DNA from 3 places in the Salinivibrio sp. AR647 genome. Region 3 is predicted to be linked to each of the others. Evidence: predicted binding sites of a transcription regulator. Region 3 holds the regulator's gene; each other region holds the start of a gene.

Region 1 (4,268 bases), on a different contig from region 3:
TACGTAGCACCTTGTTTGTAGATAACGCACTCTGCTGTGACTGGCTGTGCGAAACGATACGATCGTTCATAACGTTCTCCCGGTTGGGTTAACAATCCATTTTTATATACGACAGTTATGCGGGCAGTCGTTCACTTTTTCAAGCTGCCCACGTCCTTAATCTAAACCACGACTGGCTTTTATAGGGTTAATAATACCTTATCCGCGCCTAACACCGATGGTGAAGTTGTAAAGGGATGTTAACCCAGCCCTTAAAGCGCGAACAAGGTAAAGTTTTTTACATCAACCACTTCCACCAGACGAACACGGCCAAGAAACCAAACAAATAGACCAGCCCGGTGATTGCCAATGCGCGCATCGCCTTGCTCATGGTCACTTCGGGTGGTAAACGGTGCTTGGTCACCAAAATATAGTTCAATAGCGCGAAAAAGGGCGTGGTGACAAATGCCGCGACCATGGCAAAATCAAGCATGGTCAGCAGCGCCCCAGTCCAAAATGCTACGATAGCCAGTGCCAACACAGCGATCAGTACCATCCAGCCTTGTGTAACTGCGGGTTTTGCTTCTGCTTCTGTTTGCTCGCGTAATAACCGTTGCGATTCGGACACCACCCGCGCATAGCCATCGATTACCGTGATGGTGCTGCCGAAGATACAGAAAAAGGCGACCACCGCAATCAAATAACGTGACCACTCGCCAATGGTGGCGGCATACAAACTCACCAATTGATGAGAAAAGCCAATACCGGATTGTTTCAGTTCCACCCCGCTGCCGTGCAGAAGCAGGGCACCCAGTGATAAGAACACAATCGCCAATAGCGCGGTGCCAATGTAGCCGACGTTAAAATCAAACAGCGCCGCTTGGGCATTGATTGGCTCAGATTGCGCTTTGCGCTTGAGCCACACCGACGTAATACTAGAAATTTCAATCGGGGCGGGCATCCAACCCATGGTGACCACGATAAAGCCAATCGCTGCTACGGACCAAATCGACGGCGCATTAAAACTAGGCTCGACCGCGACTGGGTTACCGACCGCAACTGTAACCGCGACCAAAGTGGCGCAAGTTAGCGTTGCCATGATTACTTTAGCAAGCAGATCCAATGCCTTGTAGTGGCCAGCAATTAATATCACCAGGCAAGTGATCACAATAATGGTCGACAACACCGTTAGTGACAGATCAAACGGCACAAAATAGCTTAATAAGCTGGCGCTAAATAAGGTCAAGGCAGCGGTGTTAATAACACCAGACACGGCACTCAGTGCAACAAACAGCCACAAGTAAGGGCGGCCTAAGCGCGCATAGCCTTCTACCAGCGTTTCGCCAGTGCCTGCGGTATATTGTACGCCTGCTCGAAAAAAGGGGTATTTAAATAAGTTAACGAGCAGGATCAATGCTGCGAGTTGCCAGCCATAAATAGCACCGGCTTTGGTAGACGCAACAAGGTGAGATCCGCCTACTGCCGCCGCGGCCATCATTATCCCTGGCCCTAAAGCGCGTAGGCGTTGCATCACCGACAAGCTGGGCGCTGTCTGGTGCGAAGAGACGGTTTGCATGGTTGTTTCCTTTATAATAATTGCGTTGTTGTGTTTGCTTAATTTTATGATTTAACGCTATTGCTTTTATATTTTACGCGTAAGGCCGATTTTTATCGTTTTTCCTTCAGTGTTTGTGTCAATAGCTACCCATGAATAGCATATGAGTTAAACGTGTCAACCAGTCTTGCCATATTTATTCAGCATAGGCGTCACGCTGGGTGCGAATGACCAACACCGCTAACCTGACATAAATATAAAGCGATAAACATCCGACCATTGTCTGAGAGAGCAGACAGCGCCGGAAAAGATCTTAGCAGGGTGCAATCAGGGCTGAATAAGTGTGATCTAAGATCAAATTCTGCTGGAAATGAGACTCCAATCACAATAGAATGCTCGCCCAACATGCGCTCTTTGCTCAGTGATAGGCAAAGAGTGGCTGTGTCGCGATTCGCGGCTGAAGAAAAAGCGTCCAAGGTAGGGCCCACCTTCACCGAACCCGCGGTACGATGTAACGCATGATGGAACCTCTTGCCTCCCCGGCAGCGTGTCGTACTCATCCGTACCGCAAGTGCAATACAACACGGCAAGGTAATCTATTTATGCAACTCCTCTATAGTGCGGCAGGTCTCGTCGCTCTGGTTCTGTGCGCGTGCGCATTTTCCACTAACCGTAAAGCCATCAATTGGCGTACCGTGCTCGGCGCGTTTGGTTTGCAAGCCGGTTTCGCGGCGTTAGTGCTCTATATCCCCTTTGGGCAAGCCATGCTGGGCTCAATGAGCAATGGCGCGGCTAAGTTGTTATCGTTCGCCAACGAAGGCATCGAATTTGTATTTGGTCCGCTGGCCAATGATGGATTTATCTTCGCTGTTAAAGTTTTGCCGTTAATCATTTTTATCAGTGCGCTGATTTCTCTCCTTTATCATCTCGGCATTATGCAGTGGGTTATTAAATTGCTCGGCGGGGGCATACAGCGATTACTCGGCACCAGTCGAGCTGAATCGCTGGTAGCCACCAGTAACATCTTTCTTTCTCAGGGCGAATCTCCTTTGGTGGTTCGCCCTTTTCTTAGCAAAATGACTCGCTCAGAGCTATTTGCGGTGATGGTCGGCGGTATGGCCTCGGTGGCCGGTAGTGTGCTTGGCGGTTATGCCGCGATGGGTGTAGATTTAAAATACCTGATTGCGGCGAGCTTTATGGCGGCACCGGGTGGGCTATTGATGGCCAAAATCATCGTCCCAGAGACCGAAACACCGGCCGAGCAAAGCCAGGTTGAGATCAGCGATAGCGACCAAGCAAACGCGATTGATGCATTGGCTAGCGGTGCGATGAACGGCATGAAAGTCGCGGTTGCGGTCGGCACCATGCTGGTGGCCTTTATCAGTGTGATTGCGATGCTAAACGCCGGGCTGAGTAGTTTAGGGGAGCTGGTCGACATTGACGGCTTAAGCCTAGAAATGTTGTTTGGTTACCTGTTCTCTCCCCTGGCGCTGCTTACCGGTGTACCCGTGCATGAAGTGTTTGATGTCGGCAACCTCTTGGGACAGAAGATTGCGCTTAATGAGTTTGTCGCCTTCTTATCCTTTGCCGATATTAAAGCCAACCTGTCGGTGCAAAGCCAGGTGATTGTGACTTTTGCCTTGTGTGGCTTTGCCAATATCGGCTCGATTGCCATTCAACTTGGCTCGATTGGTGCCATGGTGCCAGAGCGCCGCAAAGATGTGGCAAGCTTAGGCGTGCGTGCGGTGATTGCTGCCACCTTTGCCAACCTAATGAGTGCGGCATTGGCGGGTATTTTTATCGCGCTATAAACATTGCGCGGTAACGAGACTCGGTTAAAGTATCTCAGTAAAAGCAGGGCGATTGGCGGCAAGCTAATCGCCTTTTGCTAACATATTCGCCAAGCTGATCACAGCTTGAGCGAACAGACAAGAAGCGGTAAATAAAGGGTTTACAAGCCACAGCGAACCCAATAATATATGCCGCGTTCCGGAGAGATGGCTGAGTGGTTGAAAGCACCGGTCTTGAAAACCGGCAAGGGTTAATAGCCCTTCTAGGGTTCAAATCCCTATCTCTCCGCCACATATAGAAAAGCCGCTGCCCAGTCAGCGGCTTTTTTGCGTTTATCCCCCCACAAACTCCCAAACCCTGACCGCGCCAACATTTTAGACCCCTTTGCCTAAACACACTGCCCAGCATCTGATAACCTAGCCCGCAAAAAATCGCCCTGTAAGGCCTTTTGGACGCCGCTAACCAGAGGGCGGTAGCGTGGGGGCAGCCGAGCCTATCACTTCGTTCCCACGCTCCTGCGTGGTAACGCGTTATGGGTTAGGTGGTACTGTTTCGGGATAATGTGAACGCTTCAACCATGATAGGCGGCATGCACACTTTCGCAGACGAGTTGATTGCTTCAAGGATTAAAAGTATGTTTAATAACAGAAAGTTACATAAAAAACCGTATAACGGCTTTGACAAATCGAGCGCGCGCACTAATACAATGTTAGAACTATGATCGAGCGTATGACTGAGCAAGGTACTCTCTGCCATATCCATCGGCCCAAAGATTCCGGCCAAGTTGGCTTCGTATTTATCTGCCCCGGCCGCTTTGAGGAGAGAGAAGGACGGCCTTGTGCTGGCCAGACGGGAAGGGTGCTGGACGACGGATTGTGTCACCTCGTACAAATGCGAGGCGACCTTTTTACTTCTCGAAATCGGTACGATTACCTGATCACAA
Region 2 (4,268 bases), on a different contig from region 3:
ATATTGCAGGCGCCACGTTAAGACGCTCTCCCCAACGCGTAAAACGCTCGGTTTGTAGCGTATGAGCATCAATTTCACCATCTTGATATTGTACCCACAAAGGCTTGTTTAGCTCTGAGTATTCCGCAAACGCGTGATGGTCAAAATTGACATTGTAGCGCGAAAACATACGTTGTAGTCCCGCAAACGCATCGAAGTGAAACAGGGTTTCATCCGCATCAAAAAGCACCCAAGGATATCGCATCGATTTAACTCTCTTAATGTAAAGTGAAAGAGTGTAACAGACCCAGAGGTTTGCTAGCGAGCCTCCACAAGCGACTCACCGTCCATGGTGATAAATAACGAAAACACAAAGTAATGTTGCTATTAAAGGGAGAGGTATAGCCCTGCCAAGGTGGCACTCATGAGGTTGGCTAAGGTTGCGGCAAGAATGGCGCGCATGCCTAATTTGGCGATATCACCGCGGCGCTCTGGGACAATGCCGCCCAAGCCACCCATTAACATTGCTATTGAGGTGAGGTTGGCAAAGCCACATAACGCAAACGTAACAATGGCTTGGCTATGGGGAGAGAGCGCTTCTTTTAGGTTCATAAAATCCGCAAACGCCACAAATTCATTCACAGCAATTTTCTTACCAATCAATGTGCCTGCTGTCATCGCCTCTTGCCAGGGAATGCCAATCAGCCAAGCCACTGGTGCAAATAGGTAGCCGAATAGCCACTCAAGGCTTAGTTGCGGCAAGTTTAAAATAGGCCCCAGTTTCCCTAACCCACCATTAATCAGCGCAATCATACTGATCACGGCGAGTAAGCTGGCCCCCACGGCCATCGCAATTTGTAAGCCACTCAAGGCGCCTTGCGTGCCAGCATCAATCACATTCACTGGTTTATCTTGATCGTCTTCGAGCGCTTGGTGTTGAGCATGATTCATGGGGGATTCGGTCTGCGGTACCATTATTTTGGCCATCATTAACCCAGCAGGTGCCGACATAAACGCAGCCGCGATCAGGTATTTCATCTCTACCCCCAAGCCTGCGTAACCCACCATGGTGCCGCCGGCGACTGAGGCGAGCCCGCCTACCATAACAGCAAACAGCTCGGAGCGAGTCATGGTAGAAAGAAAAGGTTTTACAACCAACGGCGCTTCAACGGAGCCAACAAAGATATTGGCCGTGGCAGACATGGACTCAGTGCGAGAAGTGCCAAGTACGCGGCGCAATAAGCCACCAATGAGGCGAATGATCCAAGTCATGACCCCAATGTGGTAAAGCACAGCGATCAGTGCAGAGAAAAAAACGATGGTGGGAAGTACATTAAAAGCGAAAATAAAACCAAGTTTAAACTTAGCCAGATCACCAAACAGAAATTCAGCGCCAATATCGCCAAAACTAATAATCGCCGACACGGCTTCTGATGCGTTAGCTAGAATACGCTGACCAAGCGGAACAGAGATGATAAAGCCAGCAAAGACGATTTGTATTAGGAACGCACCTCCCACTGTGCGCCAATTAATCGCGGAGCGATTTTCCGAAAAGACAACCGCGATAAGGAAGAGGACACTAATCCCCAAAAGGCCAATGCCAAACTGCATGATGTTGCTCCGCAAACGTTAAACTTAGGATGGAAAACGATTGCGGCGGTATTGTACGCGATTTTAATAATGTGACAAGAGTCACTTTTTGCCCTCTTTGTGTTCATTTAATTGCACTTGTGTCTATATTGATAAAAGGTGTGTTGTAGCTCGTAAATGATGCGTGACATCTTGGTTATAAAAGGTGTCGAGACGGGTTCTTCCTATCAGCATTGTGAGTGAAGATTGCGTTGCATCAAAAGTGTTGATGGTGACTGTGTCTATTTTTCATGGGCATCTAGAATAAAACCTGGCTATGATTCGAATAGGCCAAGGATAGTGCTATTTCCTTAGCGACACGATTATTTATAGTTCTGAAATAAAGAGTTCAAATAACTCGCTGAGCGAGTAAGGACGCGGGATTCGGGCTGATTTTTTCTTAGTAGGTGGTCACAAAATGAACATTTAGTTAGGCCCCTAATTAAAAAATTTTCGAGATGTGTTAATGTAGCCGACTGTGTGGTGATGACTGATCTTTTATTGATGTTAAAGATGGCTTAAACATCAATAAATAATGAGCTCGCTACCAACACTCACAGGCTTCCGAATAAACGGACTAAGGAGTTAACTCGTGAGCGATAAAAGCCATGAAGATATGATGACACCAGACGGGAAGGTTAACCCGATCGATACTGACTATCAGGTCGGTCAGGATAACGTAGCGCTGAAACTCGGCCCGTTTGGTTTTGATATTCATAACCGAGTATTTATGATTTCCGGGCTGTCGATTTTGGCCTTCATTTTTGTCACCTTGGCATTTCAAAACCAAATCGGTCCTGTTTTTGGGGATTTGCGTGGATGGCTAACCTCAAATCTAGACTGGTTCTTCCTTTCTGCAGGTAATATTTTTGTTGTTGCTTGTCTAGTGCTGGTTGTGTCACCACTGGGTAAAGTCCGATTGGGTGGTACTGAGGCCAAACCGGATTACGGCTATGCGGGCTGGTTCGCGATGCTTTTTGCGGCCGGTATGGGCATTGGCTTGATGTTCTATGGCGTGTCTGAACCATTGACGCACTTCCAAACCGCGTTAGGTGGAACGGCAACCGGTGCTGACGGTCTTCGCACTGACTGGGCGCCTTTGGGGGCGGCAGCCGGGGATACTGAAGCTGCTCGTCGCCTAGGTATGTCTGCGACTATTTTCCACTGGGGTTTACACCCATGGGCGATTTACGCGGTATTGGCTCTAGGCTTGGCACTGTTTGCGTATAACAAAGGCTTGCCTTTGACCATGCGTTCTGTGTTCTACCCACTGTTCGGTGAACGTGTTTGGGGTTGGACAGGGCACGTGATTGACATTCTCGCGATCATTGCGACCTTGTTTGGTCTTGCCACCTCGCTAGGCTTGGGGGCATCACAAGCATCCGCCGGTCTGCACTATCTGTTTGACACGCCCCTGGGTAATACCACCGAAGTCATGCTGGTGATGGGTATTACGGGCGCGGCGATCCTTTCGGTTGTTGCAGGGGTAGACAAAGGGGTCAAACGCCTGTCTGAAATCAACATGATTTTGGCACTGTTGCTGCTAATCTTTGTTATTGCCGTGGGTCCAACGATTGCCATCTTAACCGGCTTCTTTGGAAACCTAGGGGCATATCTACAAAATCTGCCTGCGCTGTCTATGCCATTTGGCCGTGAAGATGCGAACTTTACCCAAGGCTGGACTTCCTTCTATTGGGCATGGTGGATTTCTTGGTCCCCATTTGTGGGTATGTTTATTGCGCGTGTTTCACGCGGTCGTACTGTGCGTGAATTTATCACCTGTGTGCTTATCATCCCTTCAGCGGCCTGTGTGCTTTGGATGACCGCCTTTGGTGGCACGGCGATTGGTCAGTTCGTTAATGAAGGCTATACCGCTGTTGCTGATGCGGAGCTTTCACTCAAGCTGTTTGCGATGTTGGATGACTTGCCGTTGGCATCAATCACCTCGTTTATCGGGATTATCCTGGTTATGGTATTCTTTGTGACCTCGTCTGACTCGGGCTCATTGGTTATTGATACCATTTCAGCGGGCGGTAAAGTGAATGTGCCTGTACCACAGCGTGTTTTCTGGGCGTCTTTCGAGGGCTTGGTTGCGGTTGCGCTGATCCTTGGCGGTGGCTTGGTTGCCCTGCAAGCGATGGCGGTATCAACCGGTTTCCCATTCACGATTGTGCTGTTGGTCGCGACGGTCTCCTTGTTTAAAGGCTTGATGTCAGAGCCGCGAGGCTAGTTAGCGAAATAGCGTTAATCTAGTCAATGATGAAAGAGGCAGCGCACCATGCGTTGCCTCTTTTTTATTAGCGCTGTTTTATTGCCCTCTTTTTCAGCCCTCCTTTGCCGCTAATGTTCGTCTCTCGAGACGGAGCGTTATGAAGTGGTTAAATATTGACCAAGCTCGCCAGCCCTTTATTCACCTATTCATCTTGTGTGATATTCTTGCTGACTTTTCTGTCATTGCTTCTTTTTGCGTGCTGACGTTTACCTCGATATCGAGTGTCGTCCAGGCAGCGTTTAGCAATAATGACAGGTTGCCGAGTAGACGGAGTAAGGAGTTTACGTGTGAGCGATAAAAGCCATGAAGATATGATGACACCAGACGGGAAGGTGAACCCGATCGACACCGATTATCAGGTCGGTCAGGACAACGTTGCCCTCAAGTT
Region 3 (4,268 bases):
TAGCAGGAAGCTTTGATAGCCCTTATGCCAATGGATTATTGGCCGCTTTCAAACAGCAAGGCTGGTGCGGTGTGGTGATGCATTTTCGCGGTTGCAGTGGCCGTCTTAATCGCGCGCCGCGGACTTATCATTCCGGCGAAACGGAGGACGCTCGGGCATTTTTGACCTATTTACGCCAGACCTACCCGAACAATGAGATTGCCGCTGTGGGAGTCTCTTTGGGAGGAAACATGTTGGTGCGCTACCTGGCCGACTATCAGCATGATCCGATTGTCAGTTGTAGTTGTGCTATTTCTCCCCCGCTCGATTTAGCGGCGTGCTCGACCCGTATTCAACAAGGGTTTTCCCGTGTTTATCAAGCGTATTTGCTACGGTCGATGCGACAAACCTTATCGGAAAAACTTACCCGACACCAAAAAGTGGGTCGGTGGCATGCTGGGGAGCGGCCAAAGATTAAAACTCTGTTCGAGTTTGATCAAACGGTCACCGCACCGCTGCATGGCTTTGACGATGCTCAACACTACTATCAAAGCTGTAGTGGTTTATCTGTCCTTGACGCTATTACGGTCCCACTTGCGATTATCCATGCGAAAGACGATCCCTTTATGACCGACGCAGTAATCCCAACCTCGCCTCTGCCCGCGAATATTGACTATCAACTGAGCGAGCATGGTGGGCATGTTGGTTTTGTTACCGGCAGTTGGCGCCAGCCACAGTTCTGGCTGGAGCAGTCGGTGCCTCACTGGTTAGCCTCACGCCTTTGCTCGTCCCGTTAAAAAGGGACGCCACGCAAAGCAAAAAAGACCGACGCACATTGATCTACTGCATTGTGTTGAATGATTGGGTAAAATGCGAGCTGATTCACAATATCAGCATCAAGCACCCTAACGTCTCAGCCATAAATCAACAAAAGGTGATGTAGTATGATGGTTCCTTGGCAATCGGTCCCTGAGGAAACACTGACTCGTTTAATCGAGCACTTTGTGTTACGGGAAGGAACCGATTATGGTGAGCAGGAAGTCAGCTTTGCACAAAAAGTGGCGGATGTTCGCCAACAACTGCAATCCGGCGACGCCGTGATTGTGTATTCTGAGTTGCACGAGACAGTGGATATTCGTCGTAAGGAAGCACTCAGATCTTAGCATCGCTGTACGCAATAAACAGCGATACACATTCAGACTGAATGACAGGGCGCGTCATGTCGGCTAAACATCCAATCATCGCGGTCACCGGCTCTTCAGGAGCAGGGACCACCACCACGTCCGAAGCATTCCGTAAGATGTTCCAGATGATGAACATCAAAGCGGCGTGGCTAGAAGGGGACAGTTTCCATCGCTTTACGCGACCGGAAATGGACGTCGAGATCCGTAAAGCACGTGAGCAAGGACGGCACATTAGTTACTTTGGCCCCACCGCCAATGATTTTCCGCGATTAGAGCAGTTTTTCCGTGAGTACGGTGAACTCGGCACAGGCAAATATCGCCGCTACTTGCATACCTTTGATGAAGCGGTGCCCTACAATCAAATGCCAGGGACCTTCACACCATGGCAGGATTTACCCGACAATACCAACGTACTATTTTACGAAGGCTTGCACGGCGGTGTGGTTGATGGTGAGGTCAATGTCTCCCAACATGTCGACCTATTGATTGGTATGGTCCCGATCGTCAACCTTGAGTGGATTCAGAAATTTGTCCGCGATACCCGCGATAGGGGCCACTCACGCGAAGCGGTCACCGACTCAATTGTGCGGTCGATGGACGATTATTTGCATTATATTACGCCGCAATTCTCACGCACTCACATTAACTTTCAACGGGTGCCGACGGTCGATACCTCCAACCCACTGAACGCCAAAGGCATTCCTTCGTTGGATGAGAGCTTTGTGGTGATCCGCTTTCGAGGGATGAAAAACGTCGACTTTCCTTATCTGCTGCAAATGATCACGGGGTCTTTTATGTCACGGCATAATACACTCGTCGTGCCAGGCGGTAAGATGGGCTTTGCGATGGAACTTATCATCCGTCCATTGATTCAGCAGCTAATCGAAAAAGGCAAGATTGGCTAGGGCGTAGCGCATCTATCGTGTATTACTTCTCAAGCCGTGATCTTAGCCACGTTTTTGCCAGGTTTTTAGGCGGTTGGCCTAGATCAAAATCAAGAAATTGCTAACAAAAAAAGATACACTCTTGTTAACATACAGTGAGCTTGTAGCCCGCGCCCAGACTTCGTATTCTGTGCATAGATCTGGTGGGTTACCCCTCAGACAAAGATAGGACGTTGTTGCCGGGCAACACATGCAGAGGAAATAAGTTATATGGTTCCAGGAAAACCTCAAACAGACCCTACACTCGAGTGGTTCCTTTCACATTGTCACATCCACAAGTATCCGTCTAAAAGCACGCTGATTCATGCAGGCGAAAAAGCGGAGACCTTGTATTACATCGTGAAAGGGTCTGTCGCCGTTCTAATCAAAGATGAAGAAGGCAAGGAAATGATCCTGTCTTATCTTAACCAAGGTGATTTTATCGGTGAGCTAGGCCTTTTCGAAGATGATCAGGAGCGTACCGCTTGGGTTCGGGCTAAGTCTCCTTGTGAAGTGGCAGAAATCTCATTCAAAAAGTTCCGCCAACTGATCCAGGTTAACCCTGATATATTAATGCGTTTGTCCTCACAAATGGCGCGCCGTTTGCAAGTGACCAGCCAAAAAGTGGGGGATCTTGCCTTCCTGGACGTCACGGGCCGTATTGCGCAAACCTTGTTGAATTTAGCGAAGCAACCCGATGCCATGACGCACCCTGATGGCATGCAAATTAAGATCACACGTCAAGAAATTGGCCAAATCGTTGGGTGTTCGCGTGAAACCGTGGGGCGTATTCTTAAAATGCTGGAAGAGCAAAATCTTATTTCAGCCCATGGTAAAACCATCGTGGTATACGGTACCCGCTAATCACAGCGCTCTCTGTATTCCCAACCGACGCCCTGGCGTCGGTTTTTCTTTTTAAAACAAAAAAAAGGAAGAGCGAACTCTTCCTTAACTGTGTATGCCTCGTTATATCAGCTATTTATTAGTGCGTGCTCTCAAAAATTTTATCCGCTGAAGCGGCAACAAATCCCTGGTACAACTCACCGTTGGGCAACACATAACGCTTAGCAAACTCATAAAACCCACCTGGAATGGTTTGCGTGCCATCAGAGAAAACAACAGCGACACGGTCAGCCATGGTGGAGGATTGCTCCAGATAAACGGATGCGTCCCCTTTTACTTCACCACCCGCTTCGTTAATTGCAAAGCCATTGTCTCGCAGCTTTTGATTAACCGATTGGCAATGATCATGAGCCTTTAACTGATTGACACTCACCGTGAAATGATTCGCACCATAACCGTGCGCGGCTACCCAGGACGCGTATTCACTCTCCTCAGCAAGCGCTTGATAGGTGGCGCTATCGATGTCCCAAAGCCGCCCCTGATGAAGAAAATCGCTCCCTGTTAGTGACGACGCATCGACTTGTGCCACCAGCTTGTGAACAATGGCTTGCAGCGCAGGCGAGCATTGCTCGACCATCAATTCACTGATAAACACTTTCGGCATCAAAGGATCGGGGTGCTCGAAATGGCAGGCATTGAGCTTTTTCGCTTCAAAGGTATAGTCCCCTTTTTGCTGATAGCCTAGCGCCAGGAAGGGGCGCGCCAAGACCTCAAGCCCAACCTTGGGCAAACCAAATGTCCGCAAGGCAATATGATCATTGATTAAAGGCTGCCCTTCTTCGAGCAAGGCATGTACCTGATGTGCCGATGGGCAAAGACGGTTAATATAGTCTTGCCATAATTTATCGAATAACGCTTGGCCACTGTCCATGTTGGTCTCCTTAATCTTGTTGAGTCGGAATACCGGGGGCGAACGTCTCAGGCAGTACCACCTGCTCCCCTTCCATTGATGCCATGGGATAAGCGCAATAATCGGCGGCATAGTAAGCGCTTGGACGTAAATTACCCGACGCACCTGGCCCGCCAAATGGCGCATCACCGCTTGCCCCTGTCAACTGACGATTACGATTCACAATCCCTGCGCGAATATGATCGAGGAAGTATTGCCATTCGCCCTCGTCTTCACTGATAAGGCCTGCCGACAAACCATAGCGGGTATCATTCGCCTTCGTGATCGCATCAGCCATATCCTGATAGCGCTGCACTTGTAGTAGCGGACCGAAATACTCTTCGTCGGGTAACGCTTGAATGCCACTCACATCTAAAATCCCTGGAGAAA

What was found. The regulator CRP, encoded in region 3, controls carbon source genes, mostly activating them, when cyclic AMP is high. The targets are predictions, from matches to a motif close to TGTGANNNNNNTCACA.
Region 1: BZG76_RS09220 (NupC/NupG family nucleoside CNT transporter) is a predicted target of CRP. The motif match lies at 1,906-1,921, and genes of this name have one in related genera.
Region 2: BZG76_RS03220 (NupC/NupG family nucleoside CNT transporter) is a predicted target of CRP. The motif match lies at 1,661-1,676, and genes of this name have one in related genera.

Annotation. Positions count from the first base shown of each region.
Region 1 is NZ_MUFE01000006.1:119,072-123,339, forward strand. Features, by position in the region: gene BZG76_RS09210 (Bax inhibitor-1/YccA family protein) at 1-70, opposite strand, end outside; gene BZG76_RS09215 (NRAMP family divalent metal transporter) at 278-1,555, opposite strand; gene BZG76_RS09220 (NupC/NupG family nucleoside CNT transporter) at 2,137-3,345, shown strand; tRNA gene BZG76_RS09225 (tRNA-Ser) at 3,526-3,616, shown strand; gene BZG76_RS15305 (hypothetical protein) at 4,055-4,268, shown strand, end outside.
Region 2 is NZ_MUFE01000002.1:144,690-148,957, forward strand. Features, by position in the region: gene yjjG (pyrimidine 5'-nucleotidase) at 1-244, opposite strand, end outside; gene BZG76_RS03220 (NupC/NupG family nucleoside CNT transporter) at 367-1,590, opposite strand; gene BZG76_RS03225 (BCCT family transporter) at 2,225-3,838, shown strand; gene BZG76_RS03230 (BCCT family transporter) at 4,192-4,268, shown strand, end outside.
Region 3 is NZ_MUFE01000009.1:140,279-144,546, reverse strand. Features, by position in the region: gene BZG76_RS12185 (hydrolase) at 1-776, shown strand, start outside; gene BZG76_RS12180 (YheU family protein) at 924-1,142, shown strand; gene BZG76_RS12175 (phosphoribulokinase) at 1,199-2,068, shown strand; gene crp (cAMP-activated global transcriptional regulator CRP) at 2,318-2,950, shown strand; gene BZG76_RS12165 (DUF1338 domain-containing protein) at 3,069-3,860, opposite strand; gene astD (succinylglutamate-semialdehyde dehydrogenase) at 3,871-4,268, opposite strand, start outside.